3 regions of the Kitasatospora sp. NPDC049285 genome follow, and region 1 is predicted to be linked to each of the others. Evidence: riboswitches for the same ligand, from Rfam matches in the RefSeq annotation. Region 1 holds a riboswitch; each other region holds the start of a gene.
What was found. A riboswitch is a leader RNA that binds a small molecule or an ion and turns the genes downstream of it on or off. The one in region 1 is predicted to bind S-adenosylmethionine.

Region 1 (4,473 bases):
GCAGGGTGGTGGCGAGGGTGGCTCGGTGCACGTTCGACGTCCCTGGGGCTGGGGGTCAGGTGGTTGGGACCGTAGTGGCGGTGGGGGAGTGGTGTGCGAGGTGTGGCCGGACTGTGACCGAGTGCCCGGTGGTGCCCGCGGACGGGGGCGGGCGGTTCGTGATCTGGCAGACTGGCCCGCGAGTTGACGGCCTGTCGGGGACAGGTCAGTGCTGAGGGGGCGGGATGCGTGGTCGGGGGACCGTGCTCGGCGGGCGCTACACGCTCGCCGAGCGGGTGGGCAGCGGCGGCACGGGCGAGGTCTGGCGCGCCGAGGACGGCGTGCTGAAGCGCCAGGTCGCGGTGAAGATCATGCAGCCGGGCCTGCCGGCCGAGCACAGCTTCACCGAGCGGTTCCGGCGCGAGGCGCGCGTGCTGGCCACCCTCAAGCACCCCGGAATCGTGCGCGTCTTCGACTACTCCGAGCCCGACGAGAGCGCCGCCGACGCCGACCGCGCCGACCAACCGGCGTACATCGTCATGGAGTTCATCGACGGCCGGCCGCTGCACCAGGTGCTGGCCGCGGAGGGCCCGCTGGTTCCCGCCCGGGCGCTCGGGCTGCTCGCGGAGGCGCTCGACGCGCTGAACGCCGCGCACCTGCAGGACATCGTCCACCGCGACCTGAAGCCGTCGAACCTGATGCTGCGCCGCGACGGCGGGCTGACGGTCACCGACTTCGGCATCGCCGCGGCGTCGGCCGGCACGAAGATCACCACCAGCAACTACATGGGCCGGCAGTGCCTCACCGACAACGGCACCGGGAAGCCCGCCACCATGCAGACCTGCACCCCGGGCAACACCTCCCAGCAGTGGTACGTGCCGCCGTCCGGATGAGCCGACCGCTCGAGGTTTCGAGGGACCGTCAAGTGGCCTGCCGCTGAAGGGAGTCAGGTCTCGATGCGGCGGCGGGTGCGGCGCGGGCTCTTGACGGCGGGCCGGGCCGGGGTGACACTCCGGGCGGGAATCCAAGCACCTTCGGGGGTCACGTGCGGCACACGGAGCGGTTCGTCGAGGGCGTGGCGCACGCCGTCCGCCTGCTCCCCGTGCTGACCTGCCGACTGCACATCGACCTGCTGCGGGTCTGCAGCAGCATGGCACGGCCGCCCCGCGACTGACGCATCGTCAGCTCCGGCCCGTCCACGTCGAGTTCCCTTCACCCAACCCTGCCCCGCCCCGCCGCGGCACGCCCCGTCCGCGTGCCCGCGCAGCCCTGTCCGGGAGACCCACATGCCCGTGCCGTTCCCCTCCGCCGTGCCCGCCTTCCGCAGCCGGATCGGCCGCGACGCCGACAGCGGCTACCCCGCCGTCCCGCACCGCTACCGGCTCCACCTGGTGCGCACCGACCCGCCCTGTCGGTGGCTCGCCGTCACCCACGCCCTGCTCGGCCTCGACGAGATCCTCCCCACCGACATCCTCCCGGACCTGCCCGACGCCCCCGACGGCGGCTACCGCGCGCTGCGGCCGCTGTACGAGGCCGGCGCGCACCGGCACCCCGGACCGGCCCGACCCCCGGCGCTCAGCGACGGCTGGACCGGACGCATCGTCAGCACCGACCCGTACGCCATCGCCTGCGACCTGGCGCGCCGCTTCGACCGGACCGGCGCCGACCTGCTGCCGGCCGGCACAGAGACCGCCGTCGCCGCGATCGACCGGCTGTCCGCCCGGGGCATCGAGTCGGCCGCCGGGCAGGCCGCCACCGCCGCCGACCCGGCCGTCCGCGCGGCGGCGCTGCGCACCCTGTTGCACAGTCTGGACACGGTCGAACGCCGGCTGGCCGAGGGCCGCGGGCTGCTCGACGGGCCGCTCACCCTGGCCGACGTCCGGCTCTGGGCAGCCTTGCACCAGCTGGACACCGTCCACCTCCGCGGCCTCGGGAGCGCCGCCGCGCAGCAGGTCGCCGACCACCCCCGTACCTGGGGCTACACCCGCGGACTGGCCGCCCACCCCGCCTTCGCCCGCCACGTCGACCCGCCCGCGGCGCTGCCCGACCCGGCGCCGCACCGCACCGCGGACGCCGACGTGCCGGTCCGGCTGGCGGGTTGACTGGGCATCAGCACGCGCGGCGGGGTGACGCAGACGACGCCGGATCCGATTGACGCCTTCAGAACGGCGTTCCTAGAATCACCACCGGCGAAGAGTGTCAGTCCCAAGGCCCCGGCCGACTGACCGGCAACCCCCACACTGCGGTGGGGTGCCCCGGGGATAAGCCAGGCGGCACGGCATCGTGCCGCAAGCGCAGGACGGTTTGCCCGGATCGGGCGGGGATGGAGAAGGCCGTGAGCCAGGGGGTAGCCGGGCGTCGCTCCGCCGACCTTCGGCTGGTGGCGCGGCTCGACATCGACCTGCTCCGGCGGGCCAGCTCCCTCTGTCGCTGACGGCGGCCGGCCGGCGGCCCTGACCTCGGGCCCCGGCCGGCCAGACGATTCCCGATCACGAACTCCGCGTGAGGAGGCGCGCCGTCCGGCCGAACTTCCGCGCGCCCTGTTTCAGGAGTACGGATGTCCATCGTCCCCACGCGGACCGCGCGTGACCTTCCGCGAGCACTGCCGGCCGGCCGGGAGGCCGAGTACCGGCAGCTGTCCGAAGCGCTCCACCGGTGCGAGACGGGCACCGGGTCCGTCATCGCGCTGCACGGATCGGTGGGCAGCGGCCGCAGCGAACTCCTCTACGCCTTCGCCGACGTGGCCGCCGACCGCGGCGCCACCGTGCTGCTGGGCACCGGATCGCCGCTGGAGCACGACTTCCCGCTGGGCCTGGCCCGGCAACTGCTGCAGAGCGCGCCGCTCGACCCGCAGGAGGCCGCCGCCGCCGAGATCCTCCTCGCCCAGGGCACCGCGGAGGCGGCCCGCCGCCACCAGCCCGCCGACGGACTGCAGCGCCGACTCGGCCAGCTCACCCTGGAGGGCCTGTTCGGCCTGGTCCGCGGCCTCACCGAGCGCGCCCCCGTGGTGATCGCGGTCGACGACCGGCAGGACGCCGACCCGCAGTCGCTGGAGTTCCTGCTCTACCTGGTCCGCCGCACCCGCAGCGCCGGTGTCCTGACCGTCCTCAGCTCGCGCGAGACCATGACGCCCCCGAACCCGTTCTTCGAGGTCGAACTCGCCCGGCAGCCGCACTACCGGCAGGTCCGGCTGGACGTCCTGCCGCCCGGCCCGACCGCCGCCCTGTTCCGCGACCGCTTCGGGCCCGCCGCAGCCGCCGCCGACGATGCGCACCGCCTCACCGGCGGCAACCCGCTGCTGCTGCACGCCCTGATGGACGACCACCAGCGAGCCGGAGCACCGGCCGAGCTCGCCGTCGGCGAGGGCTACCGCCGCGGCCTGATGCACTGCCTGCACCGCATCGACCCGCTGGCGCTGCGCTACGCCCGCGGCGTGGCCGTCCTCGGCCCGGCCGCCACCCCCGCGCTCCTCGCCGACCTGCTGCTGCTGCCCGCCGAGGCCCTCCCGCGGGCGCTCTACCTGCTGCACGCCGCCGGGCTGTTCCAGGACGGCGGCTTCCGCCACCCGAGCGCGGCGGGCGACCTGCTCGCCGCGATGCGCCCCGAGGACCAGGCGGCGCTGCACGAGCGGGCCGCCCGCCTGCTGCGCGACGCCGGCGTCGAACCGGCCGCCGTCGACACCCACCTCCGGGTCGCCGAAGGCCACCGGCGTCCCCCGTGGGCCGTCCCGCAGCCGTCCGTCCCGCAGCCGTCGGCGTCGCAGCCGTCCACCGGGCACGCGTCGGACGGGTCGGCCCGGCCCGATCCGGACGCCGGGCGGGCCGTGCACCTCGCGAGCGCCCCGCCGAAGGGGTCCGCCGCGCCCGCCGCCCCGGAGGAGCCGAGGCGTACCGGCGGGTCCGCGGCGGTGGTCGTCGGAACCGACGCCAAGACGGTGGCCTTCCGCTGCGTGCCGTCGCTGCCGGGCACCGAGGTGCTCGGCGAGGACGGAACCGGGCGGCGGCTCAAGGAGATCCGGCACCTGTTCTGGCAGGGGCGGCCCGAACAGGGGCTCGCCGAGCTGGAGCGGTTCGAGGCCGAACCCGGGCGCGCCGGCGCGGGCGAGAACCTGCGCACCTGGCTGCGGTACTGGTACCCGACGTTGCAGCCGGCCGCCGCACCCGGGCCGGACGACCCGGCCGGCGGGATGCGGCTGCTGACCGCGCTGCTCCAGGGCACCACCGGCCCGGAGCAGGCGGTGGTCCGGGCCGAGGCCGTGCTGCGCGACGCCCGCCCGGGCGGGCGCGACAACGAGGCGCTCACCACCGCACTGACCGTGCTGCTCTACGCCGACCGGGCCGACCGGGCGGTGCGCTGGTGCGGCACGCTCGCCGAACGGGCGGCCACCCGCTGCGGCAGCACCTGGCAGGCGCTGTTCTCCGCGCTGCGCGCCGAGGCGGCGCTGCGCCAGGGCGACCTGCGGACCGCCGACGAGGCCGCCCGGGCGACGTTCGC
Region 2 (4,473 bases), on a different contig from region 1:
GTCGCGGAGCGTCTCGCCGGCGTACTCGGTGCGGAACACGCCGCGCTCCTGCAGCAGCGGCACGACCGTGTCGGCGAACTCGTCCAGCCCGCCCGGCACCAGGTGCGGCACGAGGATGAACCCGTCGGCCGCGTCGGTCTGCACGAACTCGTCGATCTCGGCGGCCACCCGGGCCGGGCTGCCGACGAAGGTCTGCCGCCCGGTCACCTCGATGACCAGTTCGCGGATGGACAGCCGCTTCGCCTCGGCGAGCGCCCGCCACTCGGCGGCGACCGCGAACGGGTCCCGGTGGGCGCGCACCGCCGCCCGGCCCTGGACGACGGTGTGCTCGCCGGGCAGCGGGTCGACGTCCGGCAGCGGGCCGTCCGGGTCGTAGGCGCTCAGGTCGCGGTTCCAGACCTGCTCCAGCGTGCGGAGGGCGGTCTGCCCGCTGACCTGCTGACGGCGGATCAGCTCGGCCTTCTCCCGGGCGTCGGCGTCGCTGTCGCCGAGCACGAAGGTCACCCCGGGCAGGATCTTCAGATCGTCCCGCTCGCGGCCGTACTTCGCCAGCCGGTCCTTGACGTCGGTGTAGAACGCCCGGCCCGCCTCCAGGGTGCCGTGCCGGGAGAAGATGGCGTCGGCCGCCGACGCGGCGAACTCCCGGCCCTCCTCGGAGTCGCCGGCCTGGAAGACGACGGGGCGCCCCTGCGGGCTGCGCGGCACGTCGAACCGCCCGGAGATGTCGAACTGGCTGACGCGGTGGGCGAACCGGCCCGGGTCCGGCTCGCCCAGGAAGACGCCGGACGCCCGGTCCGCGACGATCTCGTCGCCGCGCCAGGAGTCGAACAGCACCCCGGCCGCGGTGAGGAACTGGCGCGCCCGCTCGTAGCGGTCCTCCTGGGCGAGGAAGCCGCCGCGCCGGAAGTTCTCGCCGGTGAAGGCGTCCCAGGAGGTCACCACGTTCCACGCGGCGCGACCCGCCGACAGGTGGTCCAGCGAGGCGAACTGCCGTGCCACCTCGTACGGTTCGTTGAAGGTGGAGTTGATCGTCCCGGCCAGGCCGAGCCGGTCGGTGACGGCGGCCAGCGCGGCCAGCACGGTGAAGGTGTCGGGCCGCCCGACCACGTCCAGGTCGTAGATCTCGCCGTTCTGCTCGCGCAGCCGCAGGCCCTCGGCGAGGAAGAGGAAGTCGAACCTGGCGCGCTCCGCCGTCCGCGCGAAGTGGACGAAGGAGGAGAAGTCGATCTGGCTGCCGGCCGCCGGATCGCTCCACACGGTGGTGTTGTTGACGCCGGGGAAGTGCGCGGCGAGGTGGATCTGCTTGACGGGCTTGCTCATGGCGGTGCGGTCCTTCCGGCTCAGACGAGGGCGCCGGCGGCGGGCGCGGCGTAGCGGTTGGCGGGGCGGGGCAGGCCGAGCAGCCCGCGCAGGGTCGACGCCTCGTAGGCGGTGCGGAACAGCCCGCGGCGCTGGAGCTCCGGCACCAGGGCGCGGGTGATCTGCTCCAGGTCGTGCGGGAGCGTGCCGGGCCGCAGCCGGAACCCGGTCAGCCCGGCCTGCTGCCACTCCCGCAGCAGGTCGGCGAGGGCGGCGGGCGTGCCGGCGAAGATCCGGGCGTCGCTGCCGTACGCCTCGCCCGCGCGCTCGTCCAGCCGCGCCAGGCGGTCGGCGGCGGCGCCCGGCTCCGGATCGAGGAAGACCACCAGGTCGCCGAAGACGTGCACCGTCTCCTCGGCGCGCCCCGCGGCGGCCTGCGCGGTGCGGATCTCCGCGACGATCGCGCGGGCGTCCGCCGCGTCGGCGGGCGTGACGAACGCCAGGTCCGCCGAGCGGCCGGCCAGCCGGTACGGCTCGCCCCGGTGCGCCAACGCCGCGACGAGCGGCTGGCCCTGCGGCGGACGCGGCGTGATGGAGGGCCCCCGCACGCTGAACCGGCTGCCCTCGAAGTCGATGTAGTGGAGCTTCGCGCGGTCGACGAACCGGCCGCTCGCGACGTCGCGGATCTCCGCGTCGTCCTCCCAGCTGTCCCACAGGCGCCGCAGCACCTCCACGTAGTCCTCCGCCTCGCCGAAGGACTCCCGCAGGGCGGCCAGGCCGGCCGGCGAGTCCAACTCCTCCAGCCGCAGGCCCGGCGCGGGCCGGCGGCCGAAGTGCGCGGCCTCGTCGGAACGCCCGGACACCTTCACCCGGACACCCGCCCGGCCCCCGCTGACGTGGTCGAGCGTCGCGACCGCCTTGGACAGGTGGAACGGCTCGGTGTGGGTGACCACCGCGGTCGGCACCAGCCCGACGTGCCGGGTCAGCGGTGCGACGCGGGAGGCGATCAGCACCGCGTCCAGCCGGCCCCGCACCTGGTCGGTCCGCCGGTCCGGCTCGAACGGGTGGGTGGACTGCAGACTCAACGCGTCCTCGAGGGTGACCAGGTCCAGCAGGCCGCGCTCGGCCTCGGCGACCAGGTCGGCCCAGTACCGGGCGGTGAACAACTCCTCGGTCCTGGCACCGGGTTCGCGCCACGCGGCGGGGTGCCAGCCGGCGCCGTCCAGCGCGACGGCCAGGTGCAGGGGTACGGGGGAATCGGGCATGGCGGGACCGCCTCCGGTTCGGGGGGAAGGGACGTCGAGGGTGCGTCACACCGCGCGCACGGACGCCGGCCACGGGCCGGCGCGGAAGTGGCGGACACGGTGACGCGGGGTCAGACGACAGGCGTAGGGCGGCGCGGGGCCGGGTGACGCGGCGTCAGGCGGCGCGGTACGGCGTGCCGCGACGCGCGACGGCGTGCGGCGTCGCCGGACACAGCGCGGTGGACACGCGCTGCAGATCGATGTGCAGCCGCGCGTACGTCGTGGTGACCCGGCAGCGGGCCTTCACGGTGACGACCGCCATGGGCCTGGACATCTCCCGCACCGCCGCCACCTCCGTCCCGACCGGTTCGCACCGCTTCGAGCTCGCGCTTGCGGCACCGTTCTCGGCACCGCCGGGTCGTCACCTGGAGCACCCCGCCGCGCGGGAGGGTTGCCGGTCAGCAAGCCAGGGCTCGTCGCTGACACTCATGACCTGGCTGCACCGTAACCCGCCACCGGCGTCCGGCACAATCCCGTCGGACACCCACCGGACGGGCCCGCCTGACGGGCCGTCGGCCGGGCCCGGTGGGTGCGACCGGGCGCCGCCGGTAAGCCGACACGGCCCCGTAACGAGGGCGCAGCGGTCCCGTCGCATCGCCCGCCTACTGTGGTGGCCGACGACATCCCCGGCCTCAGGAGGACCGTGCACCGTCCGGCCGCCGCCCCGCCACCCGCCTGGCTCGCCCACGTCACACGCCGTCAGCCGGGCCCGATCCCCTGGGCGGCGATGGCCCGCGGCACGCTCGGCTCCGGGCCGCTGCTCGCGCTCGGCGTCGCCACCGACCGGCACGGCGCGGGCGTGCTCGCCGGACTCGGCGCCATGTTCGCCTCCATCAACGACCGCCCCGGCACCCGGCGCACCGGGCTCCCGCACATCGGGCTGCCCGCGCTGGCCGGCGCCGCCGGGCTGCTGCTCGGCCGCGCCGACGGGTGGCCGGCCGTGGCGCTGCTGGCCGTCGTCGGCCTGGTCTCCGGGGCGATCAGCGTCCGCGGCCCGGTCAGCTCGGCCGCCGCGGTCCAACTGCTGGTGCTCACCGCCGTCGGCGGCGGCATGCCGCTCGCCATGCCGGGTCCGGTGAAGGCGGCCTGCTACCTGGCCGGCGCCGGCTGGATCCTGCTGCTGCGCCTCCTGCACCCGCGGCGCGGCGGGCCCACCGGTCCGCGCCACGGCGAACGCCTGCTGGTGGCCGCCGTGTTCGACGCGCTGGCCGACGCGCTCGACGCCGTCGGCACCCCCGCCGCCGAACCGGCCCGGCGGCGGCTCACCGCGGCCCTCGACCGCGCCGACGAGGCGCTGCGGCTGCGCCTGCTGGTGCGGCTGCGGCACACCGGCGCGGACGACCGGCTCGCGGCCCGCGCCGCCGCCGCGTCCGCCCTGTGCGAGGCCGGCGTCGCCCTGCTGTGGGAGGCCGCACCGCTGCCCGCCCGGATCAGCGTCGGCCCGCGCCGCCTCGCCGCCGCCGTCCGCGACGACGGCCCGCCCGGCCCGCTGCCCGCCCCCGCCCCCGGCACCCCGGCCCGCCTCGCCTTCGACCGGGCGGTCCTGGCCGCGGGCGTCGCCTTCGCCACCCGACCCGGTGCCGGACGGCGCACCGCGCTCCGACTCCGGACGGGCGAGGCGGGGGCGACGGGTGGGCCGGTGCGGCTGCGCGGGTCCCGGGCGAGCGGCCCGGCCGGGCGGGAGTACGGGGTGCGGGTGGCGGCGTGCGTCGCGGCCAGCGCCGCCGTCGCGCACCTGCTGCGCGCGGACCACTGGTACTGGCTGCCCGTCACCGCCGCGTTCCTGGTCAAGCCGGACTACGGGCCGCTGTTCTCACGGACCGTCAACCGCTTCGCCGGCACCGCGCTGGGCGTGCTGCTGCTGGCGGGC
Region 3 (4,473 bases), on a different contig from region 1:
GGCAGCGCCGTCGCCGCCGCGGCCAGGCGCTTGGTGCGTTCGGCGCGTTCCGCGAGGGGCATGGTGAGGGCCTCGGCGAGGGCGTCGGCGGTGGCGATGACGTCGTAGGGGTTGACGGTGATCGCGTCGTCGGCGAGTTCCGCGTAGGCGCCGGCCTCCCGGGAGAGGACCAGGGCGCAGCCGTCGTCGGAGACCACGGGGACCTCCTTGGCGACCAGGTTCATGCCGTCGCGGATCGGGTTGACCAGGGCCACGTCGGCGATCCGGTAGGCGGCCAGCGAGCGCGGGAAGTCGTCGTTGACGTGCAGGATGAGCGGCTGCCACTCGGTGGTGCCGAACTCGTCGTTGATCTCCTGGGCGACCCGCTGCACCGCGGCGGTGTACTCGCGGTACTCGGGCAGGTCGTGCCGCGAGGGGTAGGCGAAGGCGATGTGCACCACCCGGCCCTGCCACTCGGGGCGGGTGCGCAGCAGGTGCCGGTAGGCGAGCAGGCCGCGGACGATGTTCTTGCTGAGCTCGGTGCGGTCGACCCGGACGATGGTGCGGCGGTCGCCGACCGCCTCGCGCAGGGCGGCGAGCCGGGCGTCCACGTCGGGCCGGTGGGCGCGCTCGCGCAGGAAGTCGGCGTCGGCGCCGAGGCCGTGGACGCCGAGCCGGGTGGTGCGGCCGTGGTAGGTGACGGCCAGCGCCTCGCGGTCCACGCTCGCGCCGAGGACGGCCTCGCAGCAGTCGGCGAAGGCGAGCGCCCAGCGGCGGGTGAGGAAGCCGGCCCGGTCGGCGCCGAGGATGCCCGCCAGGACGGCGGCGGCGACGTCGTCGGGGAGCATCCGGTAGTACTCGGGCGGGGCCCAGGGGGTGTGCGAGAAGTGGCCGATCCGCAGGTCGGGTCGGAGCTCGCGGAGCAGCGCGGGGGCCAGCGAGAGGTGGTAGTCCTGCACCAGGACGGCCGCGCCGGGGGCGGCCTCGGCGGCCAGCGCCTCGGCGAAGGCGGTGTTGTAGGCCCGGTAGGAGTCCCATTCGCGGCGGAACCGGTCGTCGAAGGACGGGCTGGTCGGGGTGTCGTACAGCAGGTGGTGGACGAACCACAGGGTGGAGTTGGCGACGCCGTTGTAGGCGCGGGCGAAGGTGCCGGGGTCGATGTCCAGCATCCGGACGGCCTGTCCGCCGACGTCGTGTCCGGCCAGGTCGAGGCGGCCGTCGGGGGCCTGCCGGGCGGCGGTGCGGTCGGCTTCGGAGAGCGCGGCGCAGACCCAGACCGCGGACGGGTCGTCGATCGCGGACAGCCCGGAGACCAGGCCGCCACCGCCTCTGCGGAGGGTCAGCGTGCCGTCGTCCCCGCTGCTGAAGGACACCGGACCGCGGTTGGAGGCCACCAGGATCGGGGCGGCTCCGGACTGCGTGGGGCGTTCGGACGCGTGATCGGCCATACAGCCAACCTTGCCGTGCGACCCCGTGACCAAACCACTCGGCACGACGGGCGGGGGTGAACAGTCGGGGGCGGACCCGGCGCCGCGGGTCCGGCGTTCAGCGGTCCCGGTACTCCGGGATGGCGGTCATCGGGGGCCGTTCGGTGGCCGGGACGGGATGGGTGGTGGGGGCGAAGCCGGTGGCGGTGCGGGTGTACTGGGTGAGCAGGGGGCGGAGCAGGTCCGGATCGGCCTTGAGGCGGTGGGTGCGGTCGAGGCGTTCCAGCGCGGTGCGGTAGATGGTGGCGGCCATCCGGCCGAGGGCCTGGCCGTCCTGGTGGCGGTGGTGCCGGATGCCGACGTCGACCTGGGCCAGCGCGTCCAGCCCGACCAGCTCCAACGCGTCGACCAGCAGGCCGAGTTCGACGCCGTAGCCGGTCGGGAAGGGCAGCCGCTCCAGCAGCGTGCGGCGGGCCGCGTACTCGCCGCCGAGCGGTTGGACGAAGCCCGCCAGGTGCGGCCAGTGCAGGTTGAGCAGCGGGCGGGCGACCAGTTCGGTGACCCGGCCGCCGCCCGCCGGGACGATCGCGACGCCGCCCGCGGCGGAGCCGCTCATCGACACCTCCAGCGGGCGGTCGTACATGGCCTTGACCAGGTGGATGTCGGGGTCGGTGAGCAGCGGGCCGACGATGCCGGAGACGAAGGCGGGGTCGAACTCGCGCAGGTCGGCGTCGACGAAGCAGACGATCGCGCCGCGGGTGACCATAAGCGAGCGCCACAGCACCTCGCCCTTGCCGGGCTCGGCGGGCAGCCGGGGGAGGATCGCGTCGCGGTGCACCACCCTGGCGCCGGCGGCGGCCGCCGCGGCGGCGGTGCCGTCCACCGAGCCGGAGTCGACCACCAGCAACTCGTCGACCAGCGGCACGCGTTCCATCAGCTCGGTGCGGATCGCGGTGACGATCTCGCCGACCGTGGGCTCCTCGTCCAGCGCGGGCAGCACCACGCTGACGGTTCCGGCCGGCCCGGCGGCGCGCTTGGCGGCGAGGAGCCGGTCGAGCGGCCGGTCGGCCGCGGTCCACGAGCGGCGGCGCAGCCACTCGGCCACCTCCGGCAGTACCCCGGGCACGGGCTGCTCGGCCAAGATCTCGCTCCCTGTCTCGCATCGTCTCGGGTATCGGACGGTGTGGGTCCGCAGTGCGGGCCTTCGGATACAGTCTTCGTACTGCGTTCCGACCTTCGCACGCCGGGGTCGTCCGCAGCGTAAGACCACAACTTCACAGAGCTCATCCAGAGGGACTGAGGGAACGGCCCGTTGAAGTCCCGGCAACCCTCCCGTACGGCCGTTTCGAGGCCGGCGGGACAGGTGCCAATTCCGTCCCGGACGCGACCGCGATCCGGGGAAGATGAGGAGAAAGGGCCTCGCCACCATGGCTTCTGACACTTCCGCACCCACTGTCGACCTCGGCCCCGCCGTCGCGCTGTCCTGTCGCGAGTGCGGCACCCGCTTCCCGCTCGGCCCGAGCTTCGCCTGCCTGGAGTGCTTCGGGCCGCTGGAGATCGCCTACGCCTACGACGGCTACGACGCCGAGGAGCTGCGCAAGCGGATCGAGGCCGGCCCGGCGTCGATCTGGCGCTACGCCCCGCTGCTGCCGGTGCCCGCGGACGTCGCGGACAAGCCCAACCTGAACCCGGGTTGGACCCCGCTGGTCAAGGCCGACAACCTCGGCCGCGAGCTGGGCTTCACCGCGCAGCTGCACATCAAGGACGACTCCGGCAACCCCACCCACTCCTTCAAGGACCGGGTGGTGGCCTGCGCGATCGAGGCCGCCCGGGCCTTCGACTTCACCACGCTGTCCTGCTCCTCCACCGGCAACCTGGCCGGCGCGGTGGGCGCCGCGGCCGCCCGGGCCGGCTTCAAGTCCTGCGTGTTCATCCCGCGCGACCTGGAGCAGGGCAAGGTCGTGATGGCCGGCATCTACGGCGGCGAGCTGGTCGGCATTGAGGGCAACTACGACGACGTGAACCGGTTCTGCTCCGAGCTGATCGGCGACTCGGCCGGCGAGGGCTGGGGCTTCGTCAACGTCAACCTCCGCCCGTACTACGGCGAGGGCTCCAAGACCCTGGCCTTCGAGATCTGCGAGCAGCTCGGCTGGCGGCTGCCCGAGCAGATCGTCATCCCGATCGCCTCCGGCTCCCAGCTCACCAAGATCGACAAGGGCCTGCAGGAGCTGATCAAGCTCGGCCTGGTCGAGGACCGGCCGTACAGGATCTTCGGCGCCCAGGCCGAGGGCTGCTCCCCGGTGTCGGCCGCGTTCAAGGCCGGCCGCGACGTGATCAAGCCGGTCAAGCCGGACACCATCGCCAAGTCGCTGGCGATCGGCAACCCGGCCGACGGCCCGTACGTGCTCGACATCGCCCGCCGCACCGGCGGCGCGGTCGAGGACGTCACCGACGCGCAGGTGGTCGAGGCGATCAAGCTGCTGGCCCGCACCGAGGGCATCTTCGCCGAGACCGCGGGCGGCGTGACCGTCGGCGTGCTGAAGAAGCTGGTCGAGACCGGTCAGCTCGACCCGTCCAAGGAGACCGTCGCGATCAACACCGGCGACGGCCTGAAGACCCTCGACGCGGTCTCCGACGCCGGCATGACCGCCGTGATCCGCCCGACGCTGGAGTCCTTCCGCGCCGCCGGCCTCGCCTCCGCCTGATCCCCCGGCCCATCCCCCCAGCCCCCCGAGGAGCCACCGCCATGAGCGCCACCGTCCGCATCCCGACCATCCTGCGCACCTACACCGGCGGCGCCGCCGAGGTGACCGCCGAGGGCGCCACCCTGGCCGCCGTCATCGCGGACCTGGAGGCCAACCACACCGGCATCTCCGCCCGCATCCTGGACGACACCGGCAAGCTGCGCCGCTTCGTCAACGTCTACGTGAACGACGACGACGTGCGCTTCGCCGAGGGCCTGGAGACCGAGATCAAGGACGGCTCCTCGGTGTCGATCATCCCGGCGGTGGCCGGCGGCTGCTGAGGCCGCGTCACTTTCCGCCCCGCCGCCGTCGGCCCGGAATTC

Region 2: another riboswitch for S-adenosylmethionine. It lies ahead of AB0K51_RS21670 (putative leader peptide); the one in region 1 lies ahead of AB0K51_RS25740 (AAA family ATPase).
Region 3: another riboswitch for S-adenosylmethionine. It lies ahead of thrC (threonine synthase); the one in region 1 lies ahead of AB0K51_RS25740 (AAA family ATPase).

Annotation. Positions count from the first base shown of each region.
Region 1 covers NZ_JBFAQR010000048.1:47,994-52,466, forward strand. Annotated here, with positions in the region: gene AB0K51_RS25720 (PASTA domain-containing protein) at 1-31, opposite strand, end outside; gene AB0K51_RS25725 (protein kinase) at 225-872, shown strand; gene AB0K51_RS25730 (hypothetical protein) at 1,025-1,153, shown strand; gene AB0K51_RS25735 (glutathione S-transferase C-terminal domain-containing protein) at 1,266-2,081, shown strand; SAM riboswitch class IV at 2,168-2,280, shown strand; gene AB0K51_RS25740 (AAA family ATPase) at 2,537-4,473, shown strand, end outside.
Region 2 covers NZ_JBFAQR010000034.1:40,161-44,633, reverse strand. Annotated here, with positions in the region: gene AB0K51_RS21680 (NtaA/DmoA family FMN-dependent monooxygenase) at 1-1,320, opposite strand, end outside; gene AB0K51_RS21675 (LLM class flavin-dependent oxidoreductase) at 1,341-2,564, opposite strand; gene AB0K51_RS21670 (putative leader peptide) at 2,719-2,865, opposite strand; SAM riboswitch class IV at 2,925-3,037, opposite strand; gene AB0K51_RS21665 (FUSC family protein) at 3,247-4,473, shown strand, end outside.
Region 3 covers NZ_JBFAQR010000035.1:17,611-22,083, forward strand. Annotated here, with positions in the region: gene AB0K51_RS21845 (trehalose-6-phosphate synthase) at 1-1,427, opposite strand, end outside; gene AB0K51_RS21850 (glucosyl-3-phosphoglycerate synthase) at 1,525-2,547, opposite strand; SAM riboswitch class I at 2,687-2,816, shown strand; gene thrC (threonine synthase) at 2,834-4,111, shown strand; gene AB0K51_RS21860 (MoaD/ThiS family protein) at 4,153-4,431, shown strand.